3 regions of the Microbacterium sp. AC145 genome follow, and region 3 is predicted to be linked to each of the others. Evidence: predicted binding sites of a transcription regulator. Region 3 holds the regulator's gene; each other region holds the start of a gene.
The links. The regulator HrcA, encoded in region 3, represses chaperone genes, less so after heat shock. The targets are predictions, from matches to a motif close to TTNGCACTCGNNNNNNNCGAGTGCNAA.
Positions count from the first base shown of each region.

Region 1: groES (co-chaperone GroES) is a predicted target of HrcA. The motif match lies at 4,986-5,012, and genes of this name have one in related genera.
Region 2: groL (chaperonin GroEL) is a predicted target of HrcA. The motif match lies at 1,573-1,599, and genes of this name have one in related genera.

Region 1 covers NZ_OZ409859.1:2,272,834-2,283,152, reverse strand. Annotated here, with positions in the region: gene tsaB (tRNA (adenosine(37)-N6)-threonylcarbamoyltransferase complex dimerization subunit type 1 TsaB) at 1-400, shown strand, start outside; gene rimI (ribosomal protein S18-alanine N-acetyltransferase) at 397-903, shown strand; gene tsaD (tRNA (adenosine(37)-N6)-threonylcarbamoyltransferase complex transferase subunit TsaD) at 900-1,970, shown strand; gene ACZZZN_RS11045 (hypothetical protein) at 1,970-2,488, shown strand; gene ACZZZN_RS11040 (hypothetical protein) at 2,493-3,716, shown strand; gene ACZZZN_RS11035 (THUMP-like domain-containing protein) at 3,719-4,939, opposite strand; gene groES (co-chaperone GroES) at 5,099-5,395, shown strand; gene rarD (EamA family transporter RarD) at 5,545-6,495, shown strand; gene ACZZZN_RS11020 (ABC transporter substrate-binding protein) at 6,586-7,851, shown strand; gene ACZZZN_RS11015 (ABC transporter ATP-binding protein) at 8,031-8,804, opposite strand; gene ACZZZN_RS11010 (ABC transporter ATP-binding protein) at 8,801-9,787, opposite strand; gene ACZZZN_RS11005 (branched-chain amino acid ABC transporter permease) at 9,777-10,319, opposite strand, start outside.
Region 2 covers NZ_OZ409859.1:556,300-566,618, reverse strand. Annotated here, with positions in the region: gene groL (chaperonin GroEL) at 1-1,536, opposite strand, end outside; gene ACZZZN_RS02735 (LytR C-terminal domain-containing protein) at 1,646-2,224, opposite strand; gene ACZZZN_RS02730 (DUF3263 domain-containing protein) at 2,303-2,560, opposite strand; gene ACZZZN_RS02725 (DUF2332 family protein) at 2,545-3,561, opposite strand; gene msrB (peptide-methionine (R)-S-oxide reductase MsrB) at 3,632-4,036, shown strand; gene ACZZZN_RS02715 (nitroreductase family protein) at 4,033-4,590, shown strand; gene ACZZZN_RS02710 (DMT family transporter) at 4,591-5,502, opposite strand; gene ACZZZN_RS02705 (SOS response-associated peptidase family protein) at 5,609-6,277, shown strand; gene ACZZZN_RS02700 (MmcQ/YjbR family DNA-binding protein) at 6,282-6,677, shown strand; gene ACZZZN_RS02695 (ABC transporter ATP-binding protein) at 6,738-7,649, shown strand; gene ACZZZN_RS02690 (ABC transporter permease) at 7,646-8,455, shown strand; gene ACZZZN_RS02685 (sensor histidine kinase) at 8,494-9,798, shown strand; gene ACZZZN_RS02680 (response regulator transcription factor) at 9,764-10,319, shown strand, end outside.
Region 3 covers NZ_OZ409859.1:1,105,378-1,115,696, reverse strand. Annotated here, with positions in the region: gene ybeY (rRNA maturation RNase YbeY) at 1-161, opposite strand, end outside; gene ACZZZN_RS05415 (PhoH family protein) at 178-1,203, opposite strand; gene ACZZZN_RS05410 (HIT domain-containing protein) at 1,250-1,597, opposite strand; gene ACZZZN_RS05405 (16S rRNA (uracil(1498)-N(3))-methyltransferase) at 1,643-2,371, opposite strand; gene dnaJ (molecular chaperone DnaJ) at 2,382-3,497, opposite strand; gene hrcA (heat-inducible transcriptional repressor HrcA) at 3,534-4,565, opposite strand; gene ACZZZN_RS05390 (carboxylesterase/lipase family protein) at 4,656-6,071, shown strand; gene hemW (radical SAM family heme chaperone HemW) at 6,102-7,319, opposite strand; gene ACZZZN_RS05380 (DUF1990 family protein) at 7,336-7,989, opposite strand; gene ACZZZN_RS05375 (DUF1990 family protein) at 8,000-8,521, opposite strand; gene lepA (translation elongation factor 4) at 8,523-10,319, opposite strand, start outside.

The DNA.
Region 1 (10,319 bases), 1.2 Mb from region 3:
GGCCCGCACTTTCGCGATGGGCTTGGGCATTCCGGTCGTCCCTGTGCCGAGCCACCATGCCGCCGCGCTCACAGCGATCGAGCACGGCGCCGTCGTCGGCCCGTTCGCGATCGTCACGGATGCTCGGCGACGCGAGGTCGCGGTCACCGTCTTCGACGGGACGGATGCCGACGGCATCCCGCATGTCATCCGCGACACGGTGCTGGTGGCCCGAGTCGACGCCGACGAGCACCTCGACGGGGTCCACCGCATCGACGTCGAGACGCTGTCGGCCGTCGACCTGGCACGCGTGGGTGCGCGAGCGGTGGCAGCAGAACGCACGCTCGCCGGCGCTGAGCCTCTCTACCTCAGACAGCCCGACGTCACCGTGCCGGGAGCGCCGAAGAAGGTGGGCTCATGACTCTGCGCGACGCGAAGCCCGACGACCTGGACGCCATCATGGCGATAGAGCACAGGTCCTTTCCCACCGATGCCTGGAGCTCCGAAGCGATGGCGCTGGAGCTCGCGAGTCCGCACGGCCGCTACCTGGTCGACGACCACGACGGCGTGATCATCGGCTACGGAGGCGTGCGCGCCCTGCAGGGTTCGGCCGACGCCGACATCCAGACCATCGCCCTCGACGCCGAGCATCGCGGTGCCGGCCGAGGACGCGCGCTTCTGCGGGCGCTGCTCGATGCGGCCGTCGAGCGAGGAGCGCGAGAGGTCTTCCTCGAGGTGCGCGCCGACAACCCGGGCGCCGAGGGGCTCTACCGCTCCGAGGGGTTCGAAGAGATCGCGCGCCGCCCCCGGTACTACCAGCCCGACGACATCGATGCGATCGTGATGCGGCTCGCGCTGCAGCATCCGCGTTCCGACCATCGACACGAGTCCGCTCCCGACGCGGAGAAGGAGGCGAGCGCATGACCGGGCCACTCGTGCTGGGCATCGAGACGAGCTGCGATGAGACCGGTATCGGCATCGTGCGCGGACGCACCCTGCTCTCGAACACGATCGCCTCGAGCATGGACGAGCATGCTCGGTACGGCGGGGTGGTGCCGGAGGTCGCGGCGCGCGCCCACCTCGAAGCGCTGCAGCCCTCGATCGATGCCGCACTGGCCGAGGCCGGCGTGCGGCTCGATGAACTCGACGCCGTCGCCGTGACGAGTGGGCCAGGACTCGCAGGCGCGCTCATGGTGGGCGTCGGCGCTGCGAAGGGACTGGCGGTCGCCCTTGACAAGCCGCTCTATGCGGTGAACCACCTGGTGGGTCACATCGCGGCGGACATTCTGACTCCCGACTCGGCGCCGCTCGAATATCCGACCATCGCCCTTCTGGTCTCCGGCGGACACACATCGCTGCTGCATGTGCGCGACCTCACGACCGATGTCGAGATGCTCGGCGAGACCATGGACGACGCCGCCGGAGAGGCCTTCGACAAGGTGGCGCGATTGCTGTCCCTGCCTTACCCGGGCGGCCCTGAGATCGACCGTGCCGCTGCGTCGGGCGACCCGACCGCGATCCGCTTCCCGCGGGGGCTGTCTCGCGCATCCGACCTCGCGAAGCACCGCTACGACTTCTCGTTCTCCGGGCTCAAGACGGCCGTCGCCCGATGGGTCGAACGCTGCGAGGCCGACGGTCTCGAGGTTCCGGTCGCGGACGTGGCGGCGAGCTTCCGCGAAGCGGTGGTCGATGTGCTCGTCACGAAGGCGCTCGCCGCCTGCGCCGATCGAGGAGTGCCGCGTCTGCTGCTGGGCGGCGGGGTGATCGCGAATCGACGTCTTCGCGAGGTCGCGCTTTCGAGGGCCGAGGCAGCGGGTGTCACCGTGCGCATCCCCCCGCTATCGCTCTGCACCGACAACGGGGCCATGATCGCGGCGCTGGCCGCTGAGCTGATCACCTCGGGCCGCCGGCCGTCGACCCTCGCCTTCGGCGCCGACTCGACCCTCCCTGTCGCCGAGATCCAGGTCGACGAACGGACCGAGGTGAGGTGATGAACGACGCGCCTCGCACGACGGACCCTGCGGATGCCGAGGGCGCGATCCCCCCTGCGGTGGTGCCGCCGACGCGTCTGGAGCGGCCCACGCCCGAGGTCGTGAGCCCGGCGGGGGCTGCTCGTCTGCCCGGAGCGCCGCGTGAGGGGTACTCGAAGCTGCCGACCGGACCGGTCGGGGTCGAACCGGTCGTCGTGACCGGGCCGGAGCTCGATCGTCCGCCGCGCGAGGTCGACTGGGAGCCCACGGGCACGGCATCCGTACCCGTGATCGCCGACGAGACCAGGCTCGCTCCGTGGGCTCTCATGGCTGCGGTCGTGGCGCTCGTCGCCTCGTTCTTCGTCGGGTGGGGCATTCCGCTCGCGATCGTCGCCGTGATCGGCTCGATCATGTCGCTTCGCAGACCGGTCGAGAGCCGCGCGATCGCGCGCTGGGCACTCGTGCTCGGTCTCTGCGCCACCGTGTACAGCCTCGGCTGGTTGGTGTGGGCGGGCATGCAGTTCGAGAGGCTCGGCTGAGCGGATGCTCGACGCCGACGACGCGAACGAGTTGCGGGCGCTCCAGGAGCGTGCGTATGGCCGAGACGGTGGTCTCTCGGCGGTGGATGCCGCCCGGCTGGAAGAGCTCGAGAAGTGGCGGGTCGCGGCCGCTCATTCGCAGACTCATCCGCAGCCTCGGGTGGAGGATGTTCCGGACGAGCCGACGCCGCCTCTCGGGCGCGCCGAGCTCCCGGAACCCGTGGGACTCGTGGACTCTGCTCCTGCCACGACTGCGACGACCGCGACGGCGGCCACGACGACTGCACCCGCGTCTCTTCGTTCTGCGATCCGCCGCCACTGGGGTGTGGCCGCGCTCGCCTGCGCGGGGCTGCTCGTCGTGGGCCTCGGCGCCGGCTGGGCTCTGTTCGGCCGTGACGGCGGGGGTGTCCCGCTCAGCTCCGAGGAGCAGCAGCGGAGCATCGACCTGCAGTCCGCCGGTGACTACGACCCGGGAAGCATCGAGGCGATCGGACGCGACGGCGATGCGATCGTGTGGTTCGGCACGAAGAAGAACGGCGACATGGAGTGCATCGTCCTGGACGTCGCGGGGGAGTCGTCGAGCGGCTGCCAGATCGCCGGAGAGCCGGAGCGCAGCTATGGTCTCAGCGCCGCGGTCGTCGACTCGAGTGGCGCCGACGGGAGCGGCGAGCAGATCTCGGCCACAGCCGATCGCACGCACACCGGAGAGATGATCGCGCTGATCCAGCGCTGGGAACTGGACATGGACGACTGGATCCACCAGTTCGATCCGGGCGAGCAGGACCGGGCCGAGGAGCTCTTCGATCGAGGGTACGAGCCTTTCTCTCTGGCCGTCATGGGATATGCAGGCGGTGCCCCGGTCTGGTCGGCGACGCGCACCGAGGGGTTCACCACCCAGCAGTGCCTGATCGTCGACGCCGTCGAGGCGACGAACTGCACGGACGCCAACGACGGCATGATCCCGGGCGAGGGGGTCGTGATCGAAGGCGTCACGGTAGACGACATGGGCGGGCAGACGACCCCCTGGGCAGTCACTCTGGACTTCACGTCGATGGGGCGTTCGTACCTCATCGTGACCGGTGAGCTTCCCGCCGGGCCTGACGGCGACGTCGACGATGGCGAGATCACCACGGGAACCATCACAGTCCGGCCGGGTGAATCGCTCGACGTCGATGAGGAACTCGGCGAACCGCTCCCGGTCGACGTGCCGCCTGCAGGCGAGGGCTGACCCTACCGACCAGCAGAAGCGCTCGACGTCACGCGGTCGGCCAGGATCGCGCGACGCTGCGATCCCACCCGGGTCAGGATCAGGGTCGCCGATGCATCGCCGCGCAGCGTCAGCTTCTTGCGGAAGGCGGCGGGGTCGACGTCCATGCCGCGCTTCTTGATCTCCAGCGTGCCGATGCCCTGCGCCTTCAGCGCGGAGCTGATCGCCTTCGGGTTCGCCGGAAGGACCTCGCGCACGCGGAACGACTGCACGAACGGACTCGTGAGCGCGGCATCAGAGGTGAGGTACGCGATCTTCTCGTCGAGCATCCCGGCATCGAGGCTTCTGGCCACATCGCCGATCAGACGGGCACGGATCACCGCGCCATCCGGTTCGTGCAGGAACTCTCCGAGTGCGCGTACGGGTGCGTCATCCGCGTCTGCGGCGGCGGTGATCTCGTGCGACTCGTCGCCGCGTATCACCAGAGCCGAACGCCGTACCCCGTCGCGTGCCAGCACTCCGGTCCACACGACGAGTTCGACGACGCTGCCGTCGGCGCTCACCCACTGCGTCTCGGCGTCTGCGGGGAGGGCGTCCCGGTCGTGTCCTGGGCCCAGTTTGATCCCCGTCGGAATGCGCGAGGCGACCTCGAACGCCCAGTCCAGCGGCGGGGAGTACTCGTCGGACGAGACACGACTCGTGTCGCCGTGTCCTCGGGTGCGCCGAGCGGGGTCCATCCAGATCGCCTGGGTGCCGCTCGATGCGTCCGGAACGTTGTCCTGTGCGATCCCGTGGCGCACCGTCGCGCTGTCGCCGAACGGGGCGAGATTGTACGCGGCAAGGGCAGAAGTGACCTCGTCGGCGTCGACCGCTGTGACGTCGAGGCCGGCGCCGGCGAAGGCGAGGGCGTCACCGCCGATCCCGCAGCCCAGATCTGCCACCCGTGTGAAACCGGCCCGACGCAGTCGTTGCGCATGGCGGGCGGCGACGCCGAGCCGGGTCGCCTGTTCGAGCCCCGCCCGGGTGAACAGCATGCGGGCGGCGAACGGGCCGAACTTCGCCTCGGCCTTCGATCGAAGGTGCGCCTGTCCGACCACGGCCGACACCAGATCGGGGGAGTGCCCGGCGGCGCGCAGTCGTGAGACGGCGCTCGCGACGCCTGCGACCTGATCGATCGGACCCAGCGCGTCGAGCAGCTCGAGGCCTTCGGGGGTGAGCAGTGCTCGAAGCTCGGACATCTCCACACCCTCAGCTTAGGCGGGGGGCTTCCACCGTCTCCGCGCGGGTGGGCTGGCACTCGCATTGCATGAGTGCCAGCCCACCGCATAGACTGGTGTTAGCACTCTCAGGTCGAGAGTGCGAACAAGTCTTTCGTGTCAGCGTCAAGAAAGAAGAGGTAGACCGTGTCGGTTTCCATCAAGCCGCTCGAGGACCGCATCGTCATCAAGCAGGTCGAGGCCGAGCAGACCACCGCGAGTGGCCTGGTCATCCCCGACACCGCCAAGGAGAAGCCCCAGGAGGGCGAGGTCGTGGCCGTAGGCCCCGGCCGCATCGATGACAACGGCAACCGCGTTCCGCTCGACGTCGCCGTGGGCGACCGTGTGCTGTACAGCAAGTACGGCGGCACCGAGGTGAAGTTCGGAGCAGACGAGTTCCTCGTCCTGTCGGCTCGCGACGTGCTCGCAGTCGTCGTCCGCTGAGACAACGTCTTCGGAAGGCCCGGATGCATCATGCATCCGGGCCTTCTCCGTATTCGGTCGCACGTCGTCCGAATCCTGCCAATCCTCAGCCCCTGCGGCCTCGAGCGCTCGGTGCCCCTCGATCGCGGGCATAGTGTGGTGCGGTGACCTTGACGACGCCGACCGCCAGAGCCACGCAGACGGCCGGTGTCGCCTATGCGGGCGGTGCATATCTGCTGTGGGGCGTGCTCCCGCTGTACTTCCTGCTCCTCGCGCCGACCGGCCCGTGGGAGGTGGTCGCCTGGCGGGTGCTCCTCTCCTTCGTCTTCTGCTGCCTTCTGCTCACCGTCACGCGCGGGTGGGGCGCTCTGGGGGTGATCGTCCGCCAGCCGAAGCTGCTCGGCTGGACGGCGCTCGCCGGCGTGCTCATCTACGTCAACTGGCAGGTCTTCCTGATCGGCACACTCACCGGACATGTGGTCGAGACCAGCCTCGGCTATTTCATCAATCCGATCGCGACGGTGCTGCTCGGAGTCTTCGTGCTCAAGGAGCGCATCCGCAGGCTCCAGTGGGCGGCGATCGGCATCGCCGCCGTCGCCGTGGTGGTCATCGTGGTCTTCTACAGATCCTTCCCCTGGATCGCACTCTCGTTGACAGCGTCGTTCGGCGTGTACGGACTCATCAAGAAGAAGATCGGCCCGGCGGTCGACGCGGTCAGCGGACTCACGCTCGAGTCGTTCTGGCTGATCCCGATCGCGGTGGTGCAGCTGATCGTGGTGGCGACGACTCCGGCCGGCATCACGATGGGGCAGAACGGCGCCTGGCACGCCGTGCTTCTCGCGTTCGCCGGAGTGGCGACCGCGGTGCCCCTTCTGCTGTTCGCAGCCGGCACACGACGCATCAACCTGACCGTCATCGGGATGATCCAGTTCGTGACCCCGGTCATGCAGTTCATCATCGGCGCCGCGCTGCTGGGGGAGCCCATGCCGCTCGAACGCTGGCTCGGCTTCGTGATCGTCTGGATCGCGATCGCCGTGTTCGTCGTCGATCTGCTGCTCGCGACCAGGCGACAACGACGGGTGCCGTTATCCATCCGAGACCGGACTGTTTCACACCGTTAACGCATCGCAACAATCGCGAAGCATCCGCACGATTACCTTGGTGAGAACGGCGGAGCGCTCTGAGTTCCGTCGTCTGACATAAGGAGCAGCATGAGCATTCTCACTGGCTCGCGTGCGCGCAAGCGGTACGGCACAGTCGCCGTCCTCGGTGCCGCCGCACTCATCCTCGCCGGATGTTCCGGAGACACAGGTTCGACGGAATCCGCGGCGCCCGATCCGGCGGAACGAGAGGATCTCACACTCAGCATCGGTACCGTGCTGCCGCAGACCGGTGCGCTCAGTTACCTCGGCCCGCCCGAGGAGGCCGGCGTCGGACTCGCGACCGCCGAGATCAACGAGGCTGCCAAGGGCATCACCGTCGAGGTCGAGTACGGCGACTCGGGAGACCCCGACAACAAGGCATACGAGACCACGGTCCCGCGTCTGCTCGGTTCCGACGTGCAGGCGCTCATCGGCGCGGCGTCGTCGGGTGTGACGAAGCTCTTCCTCGACCAGGCCGTCGGCGCCGGCGTCATCACCTTCTCGCCGGCGAACACCTCGCCGGACTTCACGACCTGGGACGACGACGGACTGTACTGGCGCACCGCCCCGAGCGACCTCCTCCAGGGCGAGGTGCTCGGCAACCTGATCGCTGAAGACGGCGCCGCCTCTCTCGGCATCATCTACCTCAACGACGCCTACGGCACCGGCCTCGAGGCCGTCGTCAACGAGACGTTCACCGCCAGCGGTGGCGAGGTCGTGGCCAGCGAGTCCTACAACGCCGGAGACACGAACTTCAGCGCACAGGTCTCGTCGATCCTGGCGCAGAACCCCGATTCGATCGCGGTGATCGGCTTCGAGGAGACGTCGACGATCGTTCCGTCGTTCGTCAACAGCGGTTTCGACGGTTCGAACTTCTACTTCGTCGACGGCAACATCTCGCAGTGGGGCACCGACATGTCGGTGTCGATCGAAGGATCGAAGGGCACGCAGCCCGGACCGGTGCTCGCCGACGACTTCCAGGACCGCCTGAAGACGCAGTGGCTGGAGCAGGGCGACGGTGCAGAGCTCGTCGACTTCAACTACGCCGCAGAGTCGTACGACGCTGTGGTGCTGCTCGCGCTGGCATCACTGGCCGCGAACTCGAGCGACCCGGCAGAGATCGCAGGCATGCTGCAGGAGGTCTCGGGCGGTTCGGGCGATGGCGAGAAGTGCGACACGTTCGAGGCATGCGCCGACATCATCCTCGACGGCAACACTGCTGACTACGACGGCTACTCCGGTGGAGTCGCGTTCGACGACGCCGGCGACCCGACCGAAGCCACCATCGGTGTCTTCCAGTACGGTGCCGACAACATGCACACGCGCATCGACTGACACGCGTACGCAGACAGGGCCCCGGGCGATTCCGCCCGGGGCCCTCTCCGTGCCGGGTGCAGTGCGTGAGAGCCGCGCACGGAGGCCCCAGGGTGCGGCCCAGGCGCCCATGGGGTGGCACAGACAACGCCCCGGACCCTGTACAGGGTCCGGGGCGTTCGGCTGCCTTCAGAGGATGCTCAGTCGTCCTGCCCGAGCGTGCCGAGGTAGAGACCGATGACCTTGGGGTCGTTCAGCAGTTCGCGACCCGTTCCGGTGTGGGCATCGTGGCCCTGATCGAGCACGTAGCCGCGGTCACAGATCTGCAGACAGCGTCGAGCGTTCTGCTCGACCATGATCGTCGTGACGCCCGCCTTGTTGATGTCGGAGACGCGGATGAAGGCGTCGTCCTGGCGCACGGGGGAGAGGCCCGCAGAAGGCTCATCCAGCAGCAGCACCGCCGGATCCATCATGAGCGCTCGACCCATCGCCACCATCTGCCGCTCACCACCGGAGAGGGAGCCTGCTCGCTGTTTCAGTCGCTTGCCGAGCTCGGCGAAGATGCCGGTGACGAACTCCAGTCGCTCGGAGAACACCTTGGGGTTCTGGTAGAGCCCCATCTGGAGGTTCTCCTCGATGGTGAGCGAAGGGAACACGTTGTTCGTCTGCGGCACGAAGCCCACGCCGCGCGAGACGAGCTTGTCGGATTTGAGCCCGACGATGCTCTCACCGTTCACGGTGATGTCGCCCTCGCGCACCTCCACCATTCCGAAGATGGCTTTCAGCAGCGTCGACTTCCCGGCGCCGTTCGGGCCGATGATCCCGATCAGCTCGCCCTTGTGGGCGATCAGGTTCGCCTTGTTGATGATGTTGATGCCGGGCAGGTAACCGGCGGTGAGGTTCGAGACCTCGACGACGACCCGGTCGGTGCGTGCGGCCTCCGTCGAGGCGGCGGCCGTGGATGCGCTGCTCATTTGCTCTCCTCTTCTGCCTCGAGCTCGGCCTCGGACTCCTCGGCGATCTCGGCGCGCATACGCGCCGCCTCTTCGCTGACGACCGCGATGCGTCCGGTGACCTCACCGAGGTCGACGTCCTGATGCGCGCCCAGGTAGGCGTCGATCACTGCTTTGTCCTGCATGACGTCTTCGGGCGGCCCCTCGGCGACCACGCGTCCCTCCGCCATGACGATCACCCAGTCCGCGATGTGGCGGACCATGTGCATGTCGTGCTCGACGAAGAGAACCGTCATCCCCAGGCCCTTGAGGTCGAGGATGTGGTCGAGCAGCGACTGGGTCAACGCCGGGTTGACCCCTGCCATGGGCTCGTCGAGCATCACCAGAGTCGGGTCGTTCATGAGCGCTCTGGCCATCTCGAGGAGCTTGCGCTGACCTCCTGAGAGCGACGCGGCGTAATCCTCCGCCTTCGCATCGAGCTTGAACCGCGCCAAGAGGCCCTTGGCCTTCTCCTCGATCTCGCTCTCCTGCTGACGCCAGAAGAAGGGGAACATGCTCTGCAGGAAACGCTCGCCCTTCTGATGAGGCGCACCCAGCTTCATGTTCTCGAGCACGGTGAGCAGCGACAGCGACTTCGTGAGCTGGAAGGTGCGAACCTGCCCCATGCGCGCGACCTTGAACGACGGCACGCCACTCAGATCGGTCCCGTCGAACGACCAGGTGCCCGAGTTCGGTTTGTCGAACCCGCAGAGCAGATTGAAGAGCGTGGTCTTGCCCGCACCGTTGGGGCCGATCAGGGCCGTGATGGCTCCGCGCGGGATCTCCACGTGGTCGATGTCGACGGCCGTCAGGCCGCCGAACCGCCGCGTCACGCTGTCTGCGACGAGGATCGGGTCGACCTTCGGCACTCCGGGGGCGGCAGGACCAGTGGCGAGTCCTCCCGTCTTCGGGCGACGGACGCTGCCGGTCTCGGGCGTCGCGTCGGCTGGCGAGTTACTTGACAAAGGTCAGCTCCCTCTTGTTGCCCAGGATGCCCTGGGGGCGGAAGATCACGAGAAGCATCAGCGCGAGTCCGACGAGGACGTAGCGCAGCGTACCCGCCTGGATCGACGAGATCGGCAGGATCCCTTGCGCAGCGAGTGCCGGAAGCACGCCGTCGAGGAACGCCATGATGACCCAGAAGATGACCGAGCCGAGCGCCGGACCGAACACGGTCGCGGCTCCACCGAGCAGCAGGATCGTCCAGATGAAGAAGGTGAGGCTGGTCGTGTATGTCGCAGGCACGACGGCACTCGGCAGCGCGAACACGAGTCCGCCGAGTGAGCCGAAGATGCCGCCGATCACGAGCGCCTGCATCTTATAGCTGAAGACGTTCTTGCCGAGCGAGCGCACGGCGTCCTCATCTTCGCGGATGCCCTTGAGCACGCGGCCCCAGGGGCTGCGCATGAGCGCCCACACCATCAGCACGGCGACGGCGAGCAGTCCGAGTCCGAACACCCGCACCCACAGGGCATCGGCGGTGTACGTCCACGGGCC
Region 2 (10,319 bases), 550 kb from region 3:
GAAGAGAGCCGCGATCGACGCTGCGTTCTGCAGTGCCGAGCGAGTCACCTTCGCCGGGTCGATGATGCCTGCGGCGAACATGTCGACGTACTCACCGGTCGCTGCGTTCAGGCCCTGGCCCGAGGGGAGCTCGGCGACCTTGTTCGCGACGACACCGGGCTCGAGACCGGCGTTCAGCGCGATCTGCTTGAGCGGAGCCTCGATCGCGACGCGAACGATGTTCGCACCGGTCGCCTCGTCACCCGAGAGCGACAGAGCGTCGAGAGCCTTGGTGCCCGACTGGATCAGCGCGACGCCACCACCGGGGACGATGCCCTCTTCGACGGCCGCCTTCGCGTTGCGAACGGCGTCTTCGATGCGGTGCTTGCGCTCCTTGAGCTCGACCTCGGTTGCCGCGCCCGCCTTGATGACGGCGACGCCACCTGCAAGCTTGGCGAGGCGCTCCTGCAGCTTCTCGCGGTCGTAGTCGCTATCGGTGTTCTCGATCTCGCGACGGATCTGCGTGACGCGCCCCTCGATCTGGTCTGCCTCGCCGGCACCCTCGACGATGGTGGTCTCGTCCTTGGTGACGATGACCTTGCGTGCACGACCCAGCAGGTCGAGCGTGGCGTTCTCGAGCTTCAGGCCGACCTCTTCGGTGATGACCTGACCACCGGTGAGGATCGCGATGTCCTGCAGCTGAGCCTTGCGACGGTCGCCGAAGCCGGGAGCCTTGACGGCGACCGACTTGAAGATGCCCTTGAGCTTGTTGAGCACGAGAGTCGCGAGAGCCTCGCCCTCGACGTCCTCGGCGATGATGACGAGCTCCTTGCCGTCCTGGATCACCTTGTCGACGATGGGCAGGAGGTCCTTGATGTTCGAGACCTTCTGGTTCGCGATGAGGATGTAGGGGTCCTCGAAGACCGCTTCCTGGCGCTCCGGGTCCGTCACGAAGTACGGGTTCAGGTAGCCCTTGTCGAAGCGCATGCCCTCGGTGAGCTCGAGCTCGGTGCCGAAGGTCTGCGACTCCTCGACGGTGACGACGCCTTCCTTGCCGACCTTGTCGATCGCCTCGGCGATCAGCTCGCCGATCGCGGGGTCAGCAGCGGAGATCGACGCGGTCGCGGCGATCTGCTCCTTGGAGTCGATCTCCTTCGCGCTGGCGAGGAGCTCCTCGGTGATCGCTGCGACGGCCTTCTCGATGCCGCGCTTGAGCGAGATCGGGTCAGCGCCGGCTGCGACGTTGCGCAGACCCTCGCGGACCAGAGCCTGAGCGAGCACCGTGGCGGTGGTGGTTCCGTCACCGGCGACGTCGTCGGTCTTCTTGGCGACCTCCTTGACGAGCTCCGCACCGATCTTCTCGTACGGGTCGTCGAGCTCGATCTCCTTGGCGATGGACACACCGTCGTTCGTGATCGTGGGAGCGCCCCACTTCTTCTCGAGCACGACGTTGCGACCGCGCGGGCCGAGGGTCACCTTGACGGCGTCGGCGAGGATGTTGAGGCCACGCTCGAGGCCGCGGCGGGCCTCCTCATCGAAAGCAATGATCTTTGCCATGAGTTTTTTCGTCCCTCCTGGACGTAGACGTTGGGTTTAGCACTCAGAGTGAGAGAGTGCTAACGCCATTCTGGCACTCGACCCCATCGAGTGCAAGCTGCGGGAGGGACTACGGAGCGGGCGTCTCCTCGACGTCGGTCTCCGCACCCGAAACCCGGTCGAGGCCGATCACGACGGTCAGTTGCTTCTGCCCCTCCTCGGTCTCGCCGAGGTAGAAATCACTCTGCTGCACGTCGGCGCCGCCGATGAGCCCGGCGAGTCCGATTGCCGCGAGCTCGTCGTCGTCCGCGACGTAGTAGACGGTGGTCGTCGTGAAGTCCTCGCTGGTGCTGTCGCTGGCGAAGACCGTCTCGGCCGGCCAACCGTTGTTGATCAGCACGGTCCGCATCTCCTCGTCGAGCCCCTCGTCAGCGGTGGCGTTGAGGATCATCACCGAGTAAGAGGGGTCGACGACCCCCGTCTCCTCGGGGATCGGCGCCAGCGTCGGTGCGGCTTCGGGGAACGGCGTGATGCGTCCCATCACGATGAGGGAACCGAAGATGCCGGCGATCACGAGCACCAGAGCGGCCACGAACGACCAGAGCAGCACGACCCACCCGTTCATCCCGGGGGCCTCGGCGCGGTGCGCGCCCACCCGCCCGGAGGAGCGGGGCACGTCGTCGAATCGGTCTCGGATGGGCTTTGACACCCCTCGATGCTACTGGCATGGGCCTGGACATCCGCGCCACGCCGGGCCGCGCGGCGCCATGGATCTCTCGCGGTGGCGTCAGCCCACGAACCCGGGGGCGCGGGTCGAGCGGCGCATCGCGCGGGCATCCCGGATGCGGCGCAGCCTGCCCACGAGCATCGGGTCGTACTCCAGCGCGACCTCTGAGTCGATGAGCCGCCCGAGAAGCTGGTAGTACCGCGCCGAGCTCATGCCCAGCTGCGCACGGATGACCTCTTCCTTGGCACCGCCGTGCCGCGGCCAGGCGGTCTCCAGCGAAAGGATCGCGCGATCGCGCTCGGTCAGCTCTCCCAGCATGAGATCAGGGTAGGTCGATCAGGCGCCCGCGGCGGTGCGCCACTCCCACGTTCGACCGAGTGGATCGGCCGACGCGCGCACCTGCCCGTCGAGCGCGACGACGAAATCGGGCCACGACTCGGCGTCGACGGCCGGCTCCCACACGTCGAGAAGGGCAGGGGGGTCGATCGTGACCCACCGCGCCGGCAGTCGGCGGATGCGGTCGACGAGCGCCAGACGCGCCTCGCGGGAATGTGGACCAGCACTCCTGGCGTCGTGATGACGAGGGTCGCGTCCTGCGGTGCACGCGTCGCGAGCTCCTCGAGGTGTTCGAGAGCGTCTCCGGCGACGAGATGAGGGGGGTCGGCCGCCGCGATGTCGAGCGCAGCGGTGACACGCTGCTCTCGCCCCTCCTCCCCCGGCCAGACGAGACCCTGCAACCAGCGACGGTCTCGGTCGTTCCCCGCATCGAGCGGCGTGAGGTCGATCCCGGCGCGCCACGACACCTCGGGCAGCCGCATCGGCGGGAGGGCACCGTCGACACGGCTGTGCAGCACGACCTCCGACGGGCCGTCGGCCGGGTCCAGCGCGAGGCGCACCGCGCCGTCGGCATCCGTGAAACGGTAGGAATAGCGGTCGGGATACAGACACAGCCCTGCGGACGCTCCGATCTCGAGCAGCGCGAGCGGTCCCTCGATCTCGGAGAGCACGGGCAGCAGCGGAGCGAGGCGCAGGGGTTCGTTGGTCTGCAGCCGTCGCGCCGTGCACTCGGCGACGACCTCGTCGGCATGGGCGGTCACGAACGCCCGCCAGCCGTCGTAGTCGCCGAGCTCTGCGCCCAGCATCCGGGTCACCGCGAAGACCAGCGGCGGTTGGCGCCGGTTCTCGGGGATGCGCGCGAGCACGGCTCGGATCCCCGGATCGCCCGCGACTCCCGTCGCCCACTCGGCGTACAGCGCGCTGCGACCGGGCGCCTCATGCTCGGCGAAGCGAGCGTAGCGCTGCTGCACGGCATCCGTCATGCATCCATTCTCTCGTGACCCCGCTCACCTCCGGACGCGAGAGAATGGAGCGGAACCCCCAGGAGGACTCATGTCGTACAGCGTGGACAAGACCGAAGAAGAATGGCGCGAAGAGCTCGGCGACGAGCAGTATGCGGTGCTGCGCCAGGCAGCGACCGAACGCGCCTGGACGGGCGAGCTGCTCGACGAGGGACGAGCGGGCCTGTACACCTGCGGCGCGTGCGACGCGGAGCTGTTCAAGAGCGGCACCAAGTTCGACTCCGGCTGCGGCTGGCCGAGCTTCTACGAGTCGATCCGCCCCGACGCCGTCGAGCTGATCGAGGACACGACCCTCGGCATGGTGCGCACCGAGGTGCGCTGCGCCGCGTGCGGCTCTCACCTGGGCCATGTCTTCCCCGACGGATTCGGCACGCCCACGGGCGACCGGTACTGCATGAACTCGATCGCACTGAACTTCACACCGGAAGAGTCGTGAGCGCGCTCGACGCCGTTCGAGCGCGACAGTCCTGGTCGAAGGTCACCGACGACGCCCCCTCGCATGACGAGCTGCTGACACTCGTCTCGGCGGCCGGCCGCGTCGCCGATCACTCCTCCCTGCGCCCGTGGCGGCTCATCGAGCTGCGCGGCGCCGACCGCGACGTGCTCGCTGCCGCGATCGCCAAGGCGGAGGGCGACAAGTCCCCGTCGTCGAAGCCGCGGCGCGCACCCCTGCTGATCGCGGTCGTCGCGAGCTACCGCAAGAGCTCGAAGGTTCCGCGGTGGGAGCAGGAGGCCGTCGCCTCGGGCGTCGCCCACGTGCTCAGTCTGCTTCTCGACGAGGCCGGCTGGGGCGTGCTGTGGCGCACCGGCAGCTACACCCGGTCGAAGGCGGTGGCCAAGGCCCACGGCATCGGCAAGGACGAGGAGCTCCTCGGGTGGCTGTATGTCGGCGGCAAGCCCGCGGGCAAGAAGGCCGGTCGTCGCAAGCCGGTCGATGCCCGCACGTTCGTGACGCGGATGCCGGTCGCGAAGGCGTCGAAGAAGAAGTAGTCAGGTGCGCCGGCGCCGTGGCAGCGCGACGACGACGGATGCCACGGCGACGGCGACCATCCCGATGATCTGCCAGGGAGCGGGCCCCGCCGCCGCGGGCCAGATCAGATCGATGACCACCGAGGTCGCGAGCTGCCCGAGCACGGACCCGAGCCCCATCAGCAGCACACCGGTGTGCGCGACGATGAAGGTGCCGAGCAGGATGTATGCCGCCCCCAGCACGCCGCCGAGATAGAGCCAGGGTTCGGCAGGAGGCGCATCGGGCATTCCCCGCACCGCCATGCTGACTCCGGCCGCGATCAGCAGCACGACGGTGCCGGCGATGAAGCTCATCATCGTCGCTGCGAGTGGCGACTGCACCCGCTGCGACAGTCGACCGTTGGTCGCGGCCTGCCAGGCGATGCCCACGCCCGCGGCGAACGGCAGCAGGAGCATCCAGAGCGGGGCGGTGGCGAGGACATCGCCGCTGAGCGAGATCCCCACTGCGGCGAGCGCGAGCGCGCCGCCCGCCACGCGGCCGGGGGTCACGGCGACGACCCCCGCGGGACCGAAGCCGATGCGGTCGAGCACGAGGCCGTGCAGGGTCTGGCCCGCGACGACGCCGACCGTGAACAGCGATACGCCGAGGATGCCGGCGGTGATCCCCTGGGCCGAGACGGTGAGGGCGCCGCAGGTGCCACCGAGCAGCATCCAGAACGGGATGCTGCGATCGCGGATGCCGTCCCGCAGCCGCCCGACCCCCAGACGCGCCGACGGCAGGAAAGGGATCACCACGATCAGCGCAAGGAATCCGACGACGAAGGAGATGAGACCTGCCACGATGCCGTCGTCGACCCTGACGCCGAGCACGCCGTTGATGCGCGCCTGGATCGCCGTCATGACACCGATCGCCACGGCACCGCCGAGAGCCACGGGTGCAGAGAGGCGGCGGGTCGGGGTCACTCATCGACCCTAGTACGCCGCTACGCGCGGTCGGATTAGGGCGCCCGATGTCGGCGGCCCGGCGTACCCTGGCTGCATGTGCGCGAGCTATGGTCTGGATCCCCGGTTCACCGACGCAGAACTCCTTGCCGAGGCCGACGAGGCGGTGCTCGACGGTCTCCGTGGTTGGGCGCAGCAGAATGCCGGCGAGACGGTGCGCCCGACCGGCAAGAACCTGCGCAACCTCAACCCGATCATCACGCAGACCGACGCGGCGCCGACTCTCGAACCGGCCTGGTGGGGGTTTCTCGTCGGGGGCGAGCCGTCGAAGTTCCCCTCGATCAACACCCGGTCCGAACGTCTGCAGGACCGCCCCGGCGGGCTGAAGAGCAGAGCGCTCGTGCCGGCGACCAGCTGGTACGAGATGAAGAAGCCCGAGCGGGTGTGGCACGAGTTCGCCGTCGACGACGGAGCGCTCTTCGGCATGGCCGCGGTGACGCAGCACGGTCGAACCGCCGACGGGCAGTCGTTCACGTGCTACTCGATCGTGATGCGGCCGGCACCGGAGCACCTCGCCCACATCCACGACCGCATGCCGCTGCTGATCCCCGCGTCGCTGAGCGGCGACTGGCTCACCGCCGAGCCGGGCAGGGAGATCATCGACGAGGCCCTGCTCGCTGCCGCGACCCTCGACGAGCGCGTGCAGGTGGCGCCGCGCTCAGATGAGAAGGGCGCGGCAGACAAGACGAGCGCGCGGCTGTTCTGATCCCATGGACGCGACACAGCTGATCGCCATCGCCACCGCACGCGCAGAGGAGCTGCCGGGGGCGGAGCGAGAGAACCCCTTCGGTCCGGAGTGGGACGTGTACAAGGTGCGCGGCAAGGTCTTCCTGCTGGTGCCGCTCGACGACACCGGGCGGGTCACGCTCAAGTCACACCCCGACGATTCCGTCGCGCTGCGCGAGACGTTCTCCGACATCGTCCCGGGGTACCACATGAACAAGAAGCACTGGATCACCCTGCGACCCGGGCCGAGCCTCGAAGACGAACTCGTCACCGAACTCGTCACCGAGTCCTATCGGCTGGTGGTCGAGAAGCTGCCGCGAGCGCACCGGCCGGTCGATCCGGCATCCTTCGGCATCCGTCGTGAGGATGACCCGCGCTGATCCGCGAACGGTACCCAGGGAGGACGCGCCCCGGAGCACCCGCTCGGTAGCGTCGAAGACATGATCACAGCAGAAGGCCTCACGAAGCGATTCGGAGACAAGACAGCAGTCGACGGGGTGTCGTTCTCGGTGCAGCCGGGAACCGTCACCGGTTTCCTCGGGCCGAACGGCGCGGGCAAATCCACCACGATGCGCATGATCGTCGGCCTCGACCGGCCGACCTCGGGCACCGCGACCGTCGGCGGCCGCGAGTACCGCAAGCTGCGCGCGCCGCTCACCGAGGTGGGCGTGCTGCTCGATGCGAAGGCCGTGCACACGGGCCGCACCGCGCGCAATCATCTCCGCGCCATGGCCGCCACCCACGGCATCCCCGCCTCCCGCGTCGACGAGGTCATCGACCTCGCCGGCATCGGTGCCGTCGCTCGCAAACGCGCCGGCAAGTTCTCCCTCGGCATGGGTCAGCGCCTCGGCATCGCCTCGGCGCTGCTCGGCGACCCGCACACGCTCATTCTCGACGAGCCGGTGAACGGCCTCGATCCCGAGGGTGTGCGCTGGGTGCGACAGTTCGTCCGTCATGCGGCATCCGAGGGTCGCACGGTGCTGCTCTCCAGCCACCTGATGAGCGAGATGGCGCAGACCGCCGACCACGTGATCGTGATGGGCCGCGGCAAGGTGCTGGCCGATGCACCGCTGCCCGAGCTCGTGCGGGCCTGGACCACCAACACCGTGCGGGTGCGCACACCGCGCGCCGCGGATCTGGCCGCCGCGGTCGGCGGCCCGTCCGTCGAGGTCGTGAGCTCCGCTCCCGACCTGCTCGACATCGTCGGCCTCCCCGCATCGCGCATCGGCGACCTCGCCGCAGAGCGGGGCATCCCCCTCCACGAACTCACCCCGACCACCGGGTCACTCGAAGACGCCTACCTCGCCCTCACCGGCGACTCGGTCGAGTACCGCACGAAGGAGATCTCATGACCGTCCAGGCTCCTCCTCTCACACCGCAGCGCGTCGACACCGGCCACCGGCTGACGTTCATCCGCGCCGTGCGCGGCGAGTGGATCAAACTCGCCACTCTCCGCTCGACCTGGTGGTCGATCGGCATCGCGGCGGTTCTCACGATCGGCATCGCGGTGCTCATCGCGCAGGCGGTCGACGTCCCCGGCTTCGACCCCATCCAGGCCGTCGTCATGCCGATCCAGTTCACGATGCTGCTCGCGGGCATCCTCGGCGCCATCTCGGTGACCGGTGAGTACTCGACCGGCATGATCCGCTCGACGCTCACGGCGAACCCCAAGCGCGGATCGGTGCTCGCGGCGAAGGCGGTCGTGGTCGGTCTGTTCCTGTTCGTGTCGTCGCTGGTGATCTTCGCGGCCGCGGCCCTCGCCGTGTCGGCGATCGTCGCGCCTCGCGACCAGAGCATCGATTGGAGCGATCCTTCGGTCTCGCTGCTGCCGATCGTCGTCGCCTCGCTCGCCATGACGGTGTTCGCCCTCATCGGCGTCGCGTTCGGTTTCATCCTGCGCTCGGGTGCCGGCGCGATCGCCGCCACCGTCGGGCTGTTGTTCGTCGTGCCGATCGTGACGAGCTTCTTCGCGATCGCGGGCGAATCCTGGAGGTGGGTCATGGATGCTGCGAACTATCTCCCCGTCGCTGCGGCGCAGAGCGCGATCCTCCCCGAGGGCGCTGCCCTCGAAGGCCCCGTCGCCTACCTGACACTGGCCGCATGGGTCGCCGCGGGGATGCTCTCCGCCTGGGCCGTGCTGCGCACCCGCGACGCGTGAGCGCGGTGCATGACGACGCAGCCGCGTAGAGTCGGCCGGTGACCAGCATCCGCAGCCGCAGCGCCTCTGTCCGCGAGGACGAGGCGCTGCGGCTGCCGCGTCCTCCCGGCATGCTGCGGCGCTTCTGGTCGCGGCATCCGGTGTTCGCCGACGTGCTGATCGCACTGGTGTGTCTGCTGCTCTCGCTGGTCCCGGCCGGGGTGATCACGCGCGATCTGCCGATGCCTCTCGCGATCGGGATCGCGGTGCTCGTCCCGGCATCCGTCGTCGCCGTCTGCGCGACACTGCTGTGGCGGCGCCGGCGTCCGTTCGTGCCTTTCGTCGCCACGTTCGTGCTCGAGGCCGGGTTCCTCTTCGCGCTGCAGCCGATCGGCTCGCCGCTGCTGCTGGTCACCTGCTATTCGCTCGCGGTGTACCGCTCGTCTCGAGCCGCGTGGACCGGCTTCGGCATCGCGCTGGCGTCGCTCGCCGCCTTCGGCGGCCTGCTCACCCTCACCGGGGTCATCACGTTCCAGATCGCCGCCAACGCGGTCATCATGTCGCTCGTGCTCGGGCTCATCGGCACGCTGATCGGCGTGAACGTGGGCGGCCGCAAGCGCTACCTCGCCGCCGTGATCGATCGGTCCCGTCAGCTGCTCGTCGAACGCGACCAGCAGGCTCAGCTGGCCGCGGCGGACGAGCGCGCACGCATCGCCCGCGAGATGCACGACATCGTCTCGCACTCGCTCACGGTGATCGTCGCGCTGTCCGAGGGAGCTGCCGCCACCCCCGACCGAGAGCAGGCCCGTGCCGCGGCGTCCGCGTCCGCGGAGACCGCCCGCAGCGCACTCTCCGAGATGAGGGCGATGCTCGGTGTGCTCCGCGCCGACGACTCCCCGCTGCCGCTCGAACCCCTCGCACCGACTCCGCCGCATGAGACCGTCGCGCACGCTCAGCGCGCCGGTTTTCCCGTCACACTCTCGGTCAGCGGTGGCACCGCGCTCTCCCCCGCGGTATCGCACGCGATCGGGCGGATCGTGCAGGAGGGCGTCACGAACGCGATGCGGCATGCTCCCACCGCGTCGTCGATCTCGGTCCGACTGCTGTACTCGATCGAGACGGTGACGGTCGAGATCGTCAACGACGGCGCCAGAGGCGCGGTCGGAACCTCCGGGTTCGGGCTCCGCGGGCTGGCCGAGCGCGCCGCGCACGCGGGTGGCACGCTCGTCTCCGAGCCTCTCGAGGGTTCGAGATGGAGGCTGCGGGCAGAACTCCCCACGACTCCCCCGATCCCGCGGCCCTCGCCCCCGTCGACCGGAAGGACAACCGATGACCGACCCGATCACCCTCCTGCTCGTCGATGACCAGCAGCTCATCCGACTCGGGTTCCGAATGGTGCTCGAGGCCGAGTCCGACATGGTCGTGGTGGGCGAGGCCACGGACGGTCATGATGCGATCATCCAGGCGGCCGCGCTTCGACCGGACGTGGTGCTGATGGACATCCGCATGCCGGGTCTCGACGGCATCGCGGCGACCGAGGCGATCGTGCGCGAGCATCCGCAGACGCGCGTGCTCGTACTGACGACCTTCGACCTCGACGAGTACGCCTTCGGTGCCATCCGCGCCGGGGCCAGCGGGTTTCTGCTGAAGGATGCGCAGCGCGATGAGATGATCTCGGCGGTGCGCGCGGTGCATCGCGGCGACGCCGCGCTCGCCCCGCGCGTCACCCGAGCGCTCCTCGAGCATCTCGGGCCGCATCTCGGCGACGAGCCTGCGCAGACGCCCGGCAGCCGGTCGTCCGGGCAGGTAGACGACCCGACGACCACACTCACCGACCGCGAACGCGATGTGTTCCTGGAGATCGCGCGCGGGCGCACGAACGCCG
Region 3 (10,319 bases):
ATCCACTGCACGTGCAGGGCTTCCATGGCACCCTCGTCGACGAGGACGATGGCCACCTCGGCATCCGGACTCACATGCAGCTGTTCGAGGTTGAAGTCGGTCAGTCGCTGCAGCACGGTCTCGTCGACATCGATGGCCGACTCGTTGTTGATCTCGATCATGGCTGTGCTCGTTTCATCAGGAGAGGCCCCGTTTCGGCATCCGGTCGCGGGGTCCTGGTCGTTGTGCGCCTCGGCGGTCGGCGCGATTGGCGAACTCGGCTGCCTGCTCGCGCTCGAAGCGCTGCGCGGTGCGGCGTTCGTCGTACTCGCTGTACGCGTCGACGATGCGGCCGACCAGAGAGTGACGCACGACGTCTTCGCTGGTGAGACGGGCGAAGTGGATGTCGTCGATGCCGTCGAGCACGCGTGTGACGAGCCGCAGCCCCGACGAGCCCTGCGGCAGGTCGACCTGCGTGATGTCGCCGGTGACCACCATCTTGGAGCCGAAGCCCAGGCGCGTCAGGAACATCTTCATCTGCTCGGGCGTCGTGTTCTGCGCCTCGTCGAGCACGACGAAGGAGTCGTTGAGCGTGCGTCCGCGCATGTACGCCAGCGGTGCCACTTCGATCGTCCCCGTCGCCATCAGGCGAGGCACGATCTCGGGGTCCATCATCTCGTTCAACGCGTCGTAGAGCGGGCGCAGATACGGGTCGATCTTGTCGGTGAGCGTGCCGGGCAGGAAGCCCAGTCGCTCTCCCGCCTCGACCGCAGGACGCGTGAGGATGATCCGGGTGACCTCCTTGCGCTGCAGCGCCTGGACGGCCTTCGCCATCGCGAGGTAGGTCTTTCCTGTACCGGCCGGGCCGATGCCGAAGACGATCGTGTTCTCCTCGATCGCGTCGACGTACTCCTTCTGACCCAGGGTCTTGGGCCGGATGACCTTGCCCCTGGTCGACAGGATCGCCTCGCCGAGCACCTCGCTCGGGCGGGGACCGCCGTCATTGCGCAGGAGGCGTGCAGAGCTGGTCACATCGCTCGGAGCGAGGTCGTGCCCGGCCTTCGTCATGGTCATCAGCTCGTCGACGAGGGTCTTGGCCTTCTCCACGGCATCCGCGGTTCCGGTCAGCGTGATCTCATTGCCGCGCACGAGCACCTGCACATCGCGGTGCTCCTTCTCGAGCATCCGGAGCAGGCGGTCCTGCGGACCCAGCAGCTGCACCATCGCCACACCGTCGGCGTACACGCGTTCGGTGATGATGTCTTGATCGTCAGAAGCCAACGAGTTTGTTCTCCTCGATATTGCCGAGCACATGGGCGTGCACGTGGAAGACGGACTGTGCGGCGCTCGCGCCGTTGTTGAAGATGAGGCGGTACTCGCCGTTCGCGTGGTCATCGGCGAGCTGCTTCGCAGCCGCCACCATCTCGGCGAGCAGACCGGGGTCGCCTGCCGCGAGCTCGGTGACGTCGCGGTAGTCCTCGGTCTTGGGGATCACCAGAGCGTGCAGAGGCGCCTGCGGATCGATGTCGCGGACCGCGAAGACCCGACCGGTGTCCAGCAGGATCTCGCCCGGGATATCGCCCTGGAGGATGCGCGTGAAGATCGACGGTTCTGCCATGATCTCAGTCTACTGACAGGGGTGACTCGAGGGGTCCGAGCCTGATCACCAGCGCCCGAGCGCCACCGACAGCACAGCGATCGCGGCGGGTCCCGCTGTCGAGGTGCGCAGTACGGTGTCGCCGAGCAGTACCGGTTCGGCGCCCGCCTCGCTCAACCGCGACAGCTCGTCGTCTGAGATTCCTCCCTCGGGCCCGACGACCAGCACGACATCGCGCCCGTCCGGCTCCACCTCCGAGAGCTTCGTCCGGGCCGTCGGGTCGAGAAGCAGCACCCGCTGCTGCGACGCCCGTGCGGCGAGCTCCTTGGTCGTCACGGGCGCCGAGACTTCAGGAACCCACGTGCGGTGCGCCTGTTTGGCCGCCTCGCGCACGATGCTCGTCCAGCGCTCACGACCCTTGACAGCCTTGGGGCCTTCCCAGCGCGAGACGCTGCGGCTCGCCTGCCAGGGGACGACCTCATCGACGCCGAGCTCGCAAGCTGCCTGCACCGCGAGCTCGTCGCGGTCGCCCTTCGCGAGGGCCTGCACGAGGATGATCCGAGGGCTCGGGGCGGGCACGACCGTGCGATGAGATACGCGCACGTCGACGCGGGCCGGCGCCACCTCTTCGGCGGTGCCGGTCAGCCAGACCCCGGCACCGTCTCCCACGGTGACGGACTCACCGACGCGCAGCCTGCGCACCACCGCCGCGTGCTTCGCCTCGGCCCCCGTCAACGTGACGATGTCGCCGACGGCGGTGTCCGATGCGGATTCGACGAGGAAATGCAGTGCCATGGGATGCCGATCAGTGCGAACGGAAACGATCGCGGAACTTCGAGAAGAGTCCCTGCTGGAACTGTGCCAGCTGCGGCGCCGGAGCCTTGGTCTTCGTGGCGAAGTCCTCGATCAGCCTCCGCTGAGCCGAATCGATCTTGGTCGGGGTCAGCACCTGCACGCCGACTCTGAGGTCGCCGCGCTGGTTCCCGCGCAGCGGCGTGATGCCACGCCCCTTGATCGTCAGCACGTCTCCTGACTGCACGCCGGGCCGGATCTCGAGATCGACCTCTCCGTCGAGCCCCTGGATCTTCGTCTCGGTGCCGAGGATCGCATCGGTCATCGCGACCTCGAGCGTCGCCAGCAGGTCGTCGCCGTCGCGGCTGAACGACGGATGCGGGTTCACGGTGACCTCGACGTACAGGTCGCCGTTGGGGCCGCCCGCCTTGCCGACCTCGCCCGACCCGGGAAGCTGCAGGCGCAGTCCGGTCTCGACGCCGGCCGGGATGTCGAGCGACACCGTCCGACGCGAACGCACACGGCCCTGGCCTCCGCAGGTGCCGCAGGGATACGGGATCGTCGTGCCGTACCCCTCGCACGTGCCGCACGGCTGAGACGTGACGACGTTGCCGAGCAGACTGCGCACCTGACGCTGCACGTGACCCGAGCCGCCGCAGATGTCGCACGTGACCGGCGACGTGCCTTCCTGACAGCACGAGCCGTTGCAGGTCTCGCACAGCACGGCCGTGTCGACCTCGATGTCGCGGTGCGCCCCGAAGACGACGTCGCCGAGATCGAGGGTGACGCGCACCAGGGCATCCTGACCTCGCTCGCGCCGAGAGCGCGGTCGCGCTCCACGTCCGCCGCCCTGGGCCGCGCCGAAGAACGTCTCGAAGATGTCGCCGAAGCCACCGAAGCCGCCGAAGTTGCCCGCCGCGCCGTCGCCTCCGCCCATGTCATACCGACGACGCGAGTCGTCGTCGCTGAGCACGTCATAGGCATGCGTGACGAGCTTGAACTTCTCGGCGGCATCCTCACCCGGATTCACGTCCGGGTGCAGCTGACGCGCGAGACGTCGATATGCCTTCTTGATCTCGTCGGTGGAAGCGTCGCGGGAGACGCCGAGTACCTCGTAGTGATCCGCCACAATGGCCCTTCTGCGTGTTGTGTCAGGACACCCGCGTCAGCGGGCGGCCTCGTCTTCATCGAGCATCCGCGACAGGTAGCGGGCCACAGCCCGTGCCGCCGCGAGGTTGCTCGGATAGTCCATGCGGGTCGGCCCCATCACGCCGACCCGTGCGGTGCCGCTGGGGGCGGCGTAGTTGCTTGCGACGATCGATGCCTCGCCGAGACCGAACGAGGCGTTCTCGGTGCCGATGCTCGCGGCGAGACCGTGGGAGTCGGTCTCCATCTCGCTCATCAGCCGCAGCAGCGTCACCTGCTCCTCGATCGCCTCGAGCAGCGGATGGATGCTGCCGCGGAAGTCCTGCTCGCGTCGGGCGAGCGTCGCGGCCCCGGCCATCACGAGGCGCTCCTGCCGGAACTGCCCGAGTTCGTCGATGATGATGGTCGCCAGTGCCCGAAGCACATGATCGTTCGCGTGCTCGTCTGCCGCGAGGAGCGATTGCAGCCGATCGGCTGCATCGCTGACCGCCCGCCCCGTGATGAGCGCCGACAACCTCGCGCGGAGCACGGCCATGTCGGTCTCGTCGACCACCGCCGGCAAGGGGGCCATGCGTTGGGACACCCCACCCGCATCGGTGACGAGGACGATGAGCAGACGTGTCGGTGCGAGAGCGACGAGTTCGATGTGGGTGAGATTGGCGCGGGCGAACGACGGATACTGCGCCAGCGCGACCTGACCGGTGAGCTGAGTGAGCACCCTGACAGTGCGGACCATGAGGTCGTCGAGATCGGCGGGGTCGGTGAGGAACGACTCGATGGCTGTTCGCTGCGCGCCCGAGAGCGGGCGAAGCTGGGCGAGGTGGTCGACGAATACCCGATACCCCTTGTCGGTCGGAACACGACCGGATGAGGTGTGCGGTGCGGCGATCAGCTCCTCGTCTTCGAGCAGGGCCATGTCGTTGCGGATCGTCGCCGCCGAGACTCCGAAGGAGTAGCGGTCGACGATGGAACGGCTGCCGACCGGCTCATGGGTCTCGACGTAGTCCTGCACGATCGCACGGAGGACCTGAAGGCCTCGTTCACTGACCATCGTGTCTCCTCCCTCTGGCACTCACGGACGACGAGTGCCAATTCTACCCGTCGAGGAGCCCGAGTCGCTGATCCCCCTACGATGAGCACCATGAGTGTCGCAGCGCAGACCACCCTGTCGAGCGGGATCGTGCGCGGTGAAGCCGTCGACGGAGTGCATCGCTATCTCGGCATCCCGTACGCCGCAGCTCCCTTCGGGGCCCACCGCTTCCGTGCGCCGCGGGCCGTCCCTGCGTGGGACGGCGTCCGCGACGCCACGGCATTCGGACCCACGGCCCCGCAGGATCCGTACCCCGGCGCCATCGCCGAAATCCTCGGTTCGGTCGACATCCCCGGCGAGGAGATCCTCACAGTCAACGTCTGGTCACCGGAGGGTGCCGATCGCGCCCCCGTGGTGCTCTGGATCCACGGAGGCGCGCTCGAGCGCGGCACTGCAGCACTCCCCCTCTACGACGGCGCCGCCTTCGCGCGCGCAGGGATCGTCTTCGCATCCATCAACTATCGACTCGGATCCGAGGGCTTCTCGGTTCTGAAGGACGCGCCTGGGAATCTCGGACTGCAGGATGCGGCAACCGGTCTCGCCTGGATCCACCGAGAGGTCGCCGCATTCGGCGGCGATCCCGCGCAGATCACCGTCATGGGCGAATCCGCCGGCGGGGCGATCGTCGCGGGCCTGCTCGCGAATGCTTCCTCGCGTCCCCACATCGCCCGCGCGATCATCGAATCCGGGCCGCTCGAGGCGCAGAGCACCGCGAAGGCCGGTCGCGTCACCGCTCAGATCGCGAAGATGCTCGGCGTCACCGCCGACCGAGCCGGGTTCTCGTCCATCTCTCCCCGACGCCTGCTGCATGCACGGCGACGACAGGCGGCGGGCTCGTCGCCCCTCGGCGGCGCCCCCGGATTCCAGTTGGCAGTGGGGGCCGATTCACTCCCCCGCTCGCCGCATCAGGTGATCGCCGAGACCGCGGTACCGCTGCTCATCGGGAGCAACACCGACGAGTACCGACTGTGGTTCCCTCCGGCGGCGCTCGCCTCGATCAGCGAGGTGAAACTGCTGCTCGCACGACTCGCGTTGCGCATCCCCCGACGCGCCGTCGCCGCTTACCGGTCAGCTTTTCCCGGAGCGTCGACCGGCGAGATCTTCGGCCAGCTCGCCACGGACGTGATGCTGCGCGCGCCGCTCACCCGTGTGGCGCAGGTGCGCACCGCGCCGACCTACGTCTACGAGTTCGCCTGGGCGAGCCCTGTGCGCGACCTGCGTGCAGCCCATGCTCTCGAGCTGGGTTTCGTCTTCGACCGTCTCGGCGATCCCGAGGCGCAGCGGCTCGCAGGAGATGATGCTCCGCAGAAGCTCGCGGACGAGATGCACGCTGCGTGGATCTCGTTCATCAAGACCGGGGATCCCGGGTGGCCCGTCTTCGGCGCCGACCGGATCACCCGCGTGTTCGATGCCGAGAGCTCGACGGTGCCGCAGCGACGTGCCGCAGCACTCGATCTGCTGCCGTAGACGATCGACGCTCGGCCGGATCGACGGCGCTCAGTCCGTGAGCTCTCGCACGACAGCGTCGGCGAGCAGCCGCCCCCGCAGCGTGAGCTGCACGCGACCACGCACCGCCGCGGCGGGATCGACCAGCCCGTCGGCGATCAGTCCGGCCACGCGCGTGCGCTTGTCGGCCTGCAGATCGGACACCGCGATGCCCTCGCGGATGCGACTGAGCAGCAGGATCCGCTCGAGGGTGCGCGACCCCTCGTCGGGGCGCTCGGTCCCCGCCGCCGGAGACTCGGCCGCTGAGAGGCGCTGCGCATACGCCGCCGGGTGCTTGACGTTCCACCATCGGAGCCCGGCGACGTGGCTGTGCGCTCCGGGTCCGAACCCCCACCAGTCGCTCCCCCGCCAGTAGGCGAGGTTGTGACGCGAGCGCTGTTCCACAGTGCGCGACCAGTTGCTGATCTCGTACCAGTCGAAGCCCGCCGCTGCGAAACGCGCATCGGCGAGCTCATACATGTCGGCCTGCAGGTCGTCGTCCGGCGTCGGCACCTCGCCTCGGCGGATCTGCCGTGCGAGCTTCGTGCCGTCCTCGATGATCAGCGCGTAAGCCGAGATGTGGTCCGATTCGAGTGCGAGCGCCGCATCGAGCGACGCCTCCCAATCACCGAGCGACTCACCGGGGGCACCGTAGATGAGGTCCACGCTCACGGCGAGGCCTGCGTCCTTCGCCGCGGCGACCGCCGTCGTCACATTCTCGGGGCGATGCGTGCGGTCGAGAGCGGCGAGCACATGCGGCACTGCCGACTGCATGCCGATCGAAAGCCTCGTCACACCGGCATCCGCGAGTGTGCGGACGACCTCGGGGGTCACCGTGTCGGGGTTCGCCTCGACCGTGACCTCGGCGCCGTCCGTCAGACCGAACGCATCGGTCGCCGCACCGAGCATCCGGGCGAGATCTCCCGCGGGCAGGAGAGTCGGCGTGCCTCCGCCGAAGAACACGGTGTCCATCGGGCGCAGCGCGCCCGCATCCGAGAGAACGCGCTTCGCCAGGTCGATCTCGGTGAGCAGCGTCGAGGCGTAGTCCTCCTGCTTCGCACCACGAAGCTCTCCGGACGTATACGTGTTGAAGTCGCAGTAACCGCATCGCACACGGCAGAACGGAATGTGCAGGTATGCCGAGAACGGCACTCCGAGATCGATCGGCAGATCGGAGGGAAGGCGGCCATCGGCCGGGGCCGGATCGCCGAGAGGCAGAGGTCCGGCCATCAGAGGGCTGAATCCATCAGACGGGCGTCGCGTAGAGCGGCGAGATCGCACGCAGGTAGCGGGCGAACAGCTCACGGCGACGCCGCTTCACGAGTGCTGGCACGGTGCGGTAGAGCAGGGAGTTCGGCGCGTCGAAAGCGCGGACCGTGAACCAGACCTCGTCGTTGTCCTCACGCCAGTCGATGTCGAACGACTCCTCGCCGCGCACGACCGAGCCACCGACGGTTCCGAGCACGAAGCCGATGCGGCGCTTCTCTTCGGTGACCGAGATGACACGCAGTTCGGCATCGGCCCGCATACCGGCGACCCTGCCGTGCAGATGCAGAGTCATACCCGGCCCTGCGAACGGGGTTCCCTCGGCGTCGAAACGCTGCTCGACGTCGTTCTTGCTCGGGGCGATCGGGGTGCCCTCCGCGTCGAAGCTCACACCGGCGTAGGCGGGGCCGGGAGCGGGACGCACGTCGTCGACGCTCAGCCCCGAGGCGCGCTGCGCCGTCCAGGTCAGGAGCGATTCGCCCGCGGTCTGGAACCGCTCCACGCCGCTGCCGATACGCCAGGAGCTCTCCGCAGGGATGCTGCGCTCCGGCGGATACTGCATCAGGTCGGGGGCGTGGGTCGCACCCACGGCCGCATAGTCCACCGTGTCGTCTCGGAAAGTCCCGCGCCGCATGAGAACCAGCCTACTTGCCATTCCCTGGACGATCACTCACTCCGAGCTCTCGGGCCTGTCTGCAGCACTCGATCTCCGACTCGACGCTCGAGATGTAGCGACGGAACACCCTGCGCTGCATGACGCGGAGAACCGGCGTCAGCAGCCACCATCGCAGGGTCGACGGGCGCGAGATCGATCGCGCGGTGAACCGCCCGTTTTCGAGAACGAACGATTCCTCTCCGTAGATCGGATGACCCGGGCGCGTCTCGTAGCCGAATCCGTGCCTGCCGGCCCACACCACGCGGATCGGCTCGGCGAAGTGAATCCCGAGCACGGTCTTGCCGAGTCGTCCTTCCTGCTCGGCGAAGGGATCGTCCCCGGGCGCCTCGAATCCGGCGCGCCTCTTGAAATCCCATGAGGTGATGAGCGCGGCGACGCGCTCCTGGGCATACTCCGGCACGGCGACCGAGCGTTGGGCGCCGCGCATCCGCTTCGGGACGTCATGGAGCGGATGCCGTGTCAGGCCGCGCTCGTACCGCGGCAGCCTCACGCTACTTCTTGTCCTTGCCCTCGACGTCGCCGGAGAGCGCTGCGATGAACGCCTCCTGAGGGACCTCGACGCGACCGACCATCTTCATGCGCTTCTTGCCCTCCTTCTGCTTCTCGAGGAGCTTGCGCTTTCGGGAGATGTCACCGCCGTAGCACTTGGCGAGCACGTCCTTTCGGAGCGCCCGGATCGTCTCGCGGGCGATGATCCTGGCGCCGATGGCGGCCTGGATCGGCACCTCGAAGTTCTGGCGAGGGATCAGCTTGCGCAGACGCTCCGTCATCAGCGTCCCGTACGCGTAGGCCTTGTCGCGGTGCACGATCGAGCTGAACGCATCGACCTTGTCACCCTGCAGCAGGATGTCGACCTTCACGAGGTCCGCCTCCTGCTGTCCGGCGGGCTCGTAGTCGAGCGACGCGTAGCCCTGCGTCTTGGATTTGAGCTGATCGAAGAAATCGAAGACGATCTCGCCGAGCGGCATCGTGTAGCGCAGCTCGACGCGCTCCTCGGAGAAGTACTCCATGCCCAGCAGCGTCCCTCGGCGGGACTGGCAGAGCTCCATGACCGTGCCCACATAGTCCTTGGGCAGGAGGATCGCTGTCTTCACCATCGGCTCCGACACCGAGCCGATGCGGCCATCGGGGTATTCGCTCGGGTTGGTCACCGTCACCGTCTCACCCGTGTCGCTGGTGAGGACCTCGTAGATCACGCTCGGCGCGGTGGTGATGAGATCGAGGCCGAACTCGCGTTCGAGACGTTCGGTGATGATCTCGAGGTGCAGGAGTCCGAGGAATCCGCAGCGGAACCCGAAGCCGAGGGCGACCGAGGTCTCCGGCTCGTACTGGAGCGAGGCGTCGGAGAGCTTGAGCTTGTCGAGCGCCTCGCGAAGGTCGGCGTAGTCGCTGCCGTCGATCGGATAGATGCCCGAGAAGACCATGGGCTTCGGATCCGTGTACCCCGGAAGCGCCTGCGTCGAGGGCTTGCGAGCCGTGGTGATGGTGTCGCCGACCTTTGACAGTCGGACGTCCTTCACTCCGGTGATCAGGTAGCCCACCTCACCGACGCCCAGGCCCTTGGAGGGCACGGGCTCGGGGCTCGACACGCCGACCTCGAGCGCTTCATGGTTCGCACCGGTCGACATCATCTGGATGCGCTCGCGCGGCGACAGGCTGCCGTCGACCATGCGGACATACGTGACGACGCCGCGGTAGGCGTCGTAGACCGAGTCGAAGATCATCGCTCGCGCAGGAGCGTCCGCATCACCGACCGGAGCCGGGATCTCCTGCACCAGGCGGTCGAGCAGCTCCTCGACGCCGACGCCGGTCTTGCCCGACACCCGCAGCACGTCCTCCGGCTTGCCTCCGATGAGGGATGCCAGCTCCTTGGCGTACTTGTCAGGATCAGCGGCAGGGAGGTCGATCTTGTTGAGCACCGGGATGATGTGCAGATCGTTCTCGAGCGCGAGGTAGAGATTGGCGAGGGTCTGAGCCTCGATTCCCTGCGCCGCGTCGACCAGGAGGATCGCGCCCTCGCACGCCGCGAGAGACCGAGAGACCTCGTAGGTGAAGTCGACGTGACCCGGGGTGTCGATCATGTTGAGCGCGAAGGTCTCACCTTCGAGCTCCCAGGGCATGCGCACCGCCTGGCTCTTGATGGTGATGCCGCGCTCGCGCTCGATGTCCATCCGGTCCAGATACTGGGCGCGCATGTCACGATCCGAGACCACGCCGGTGATCTGGAGCATACGGTCGGCGAGGGTCGACTTGCCGTGGTCGATGTGGGCGATGATGCAGAAATTGCG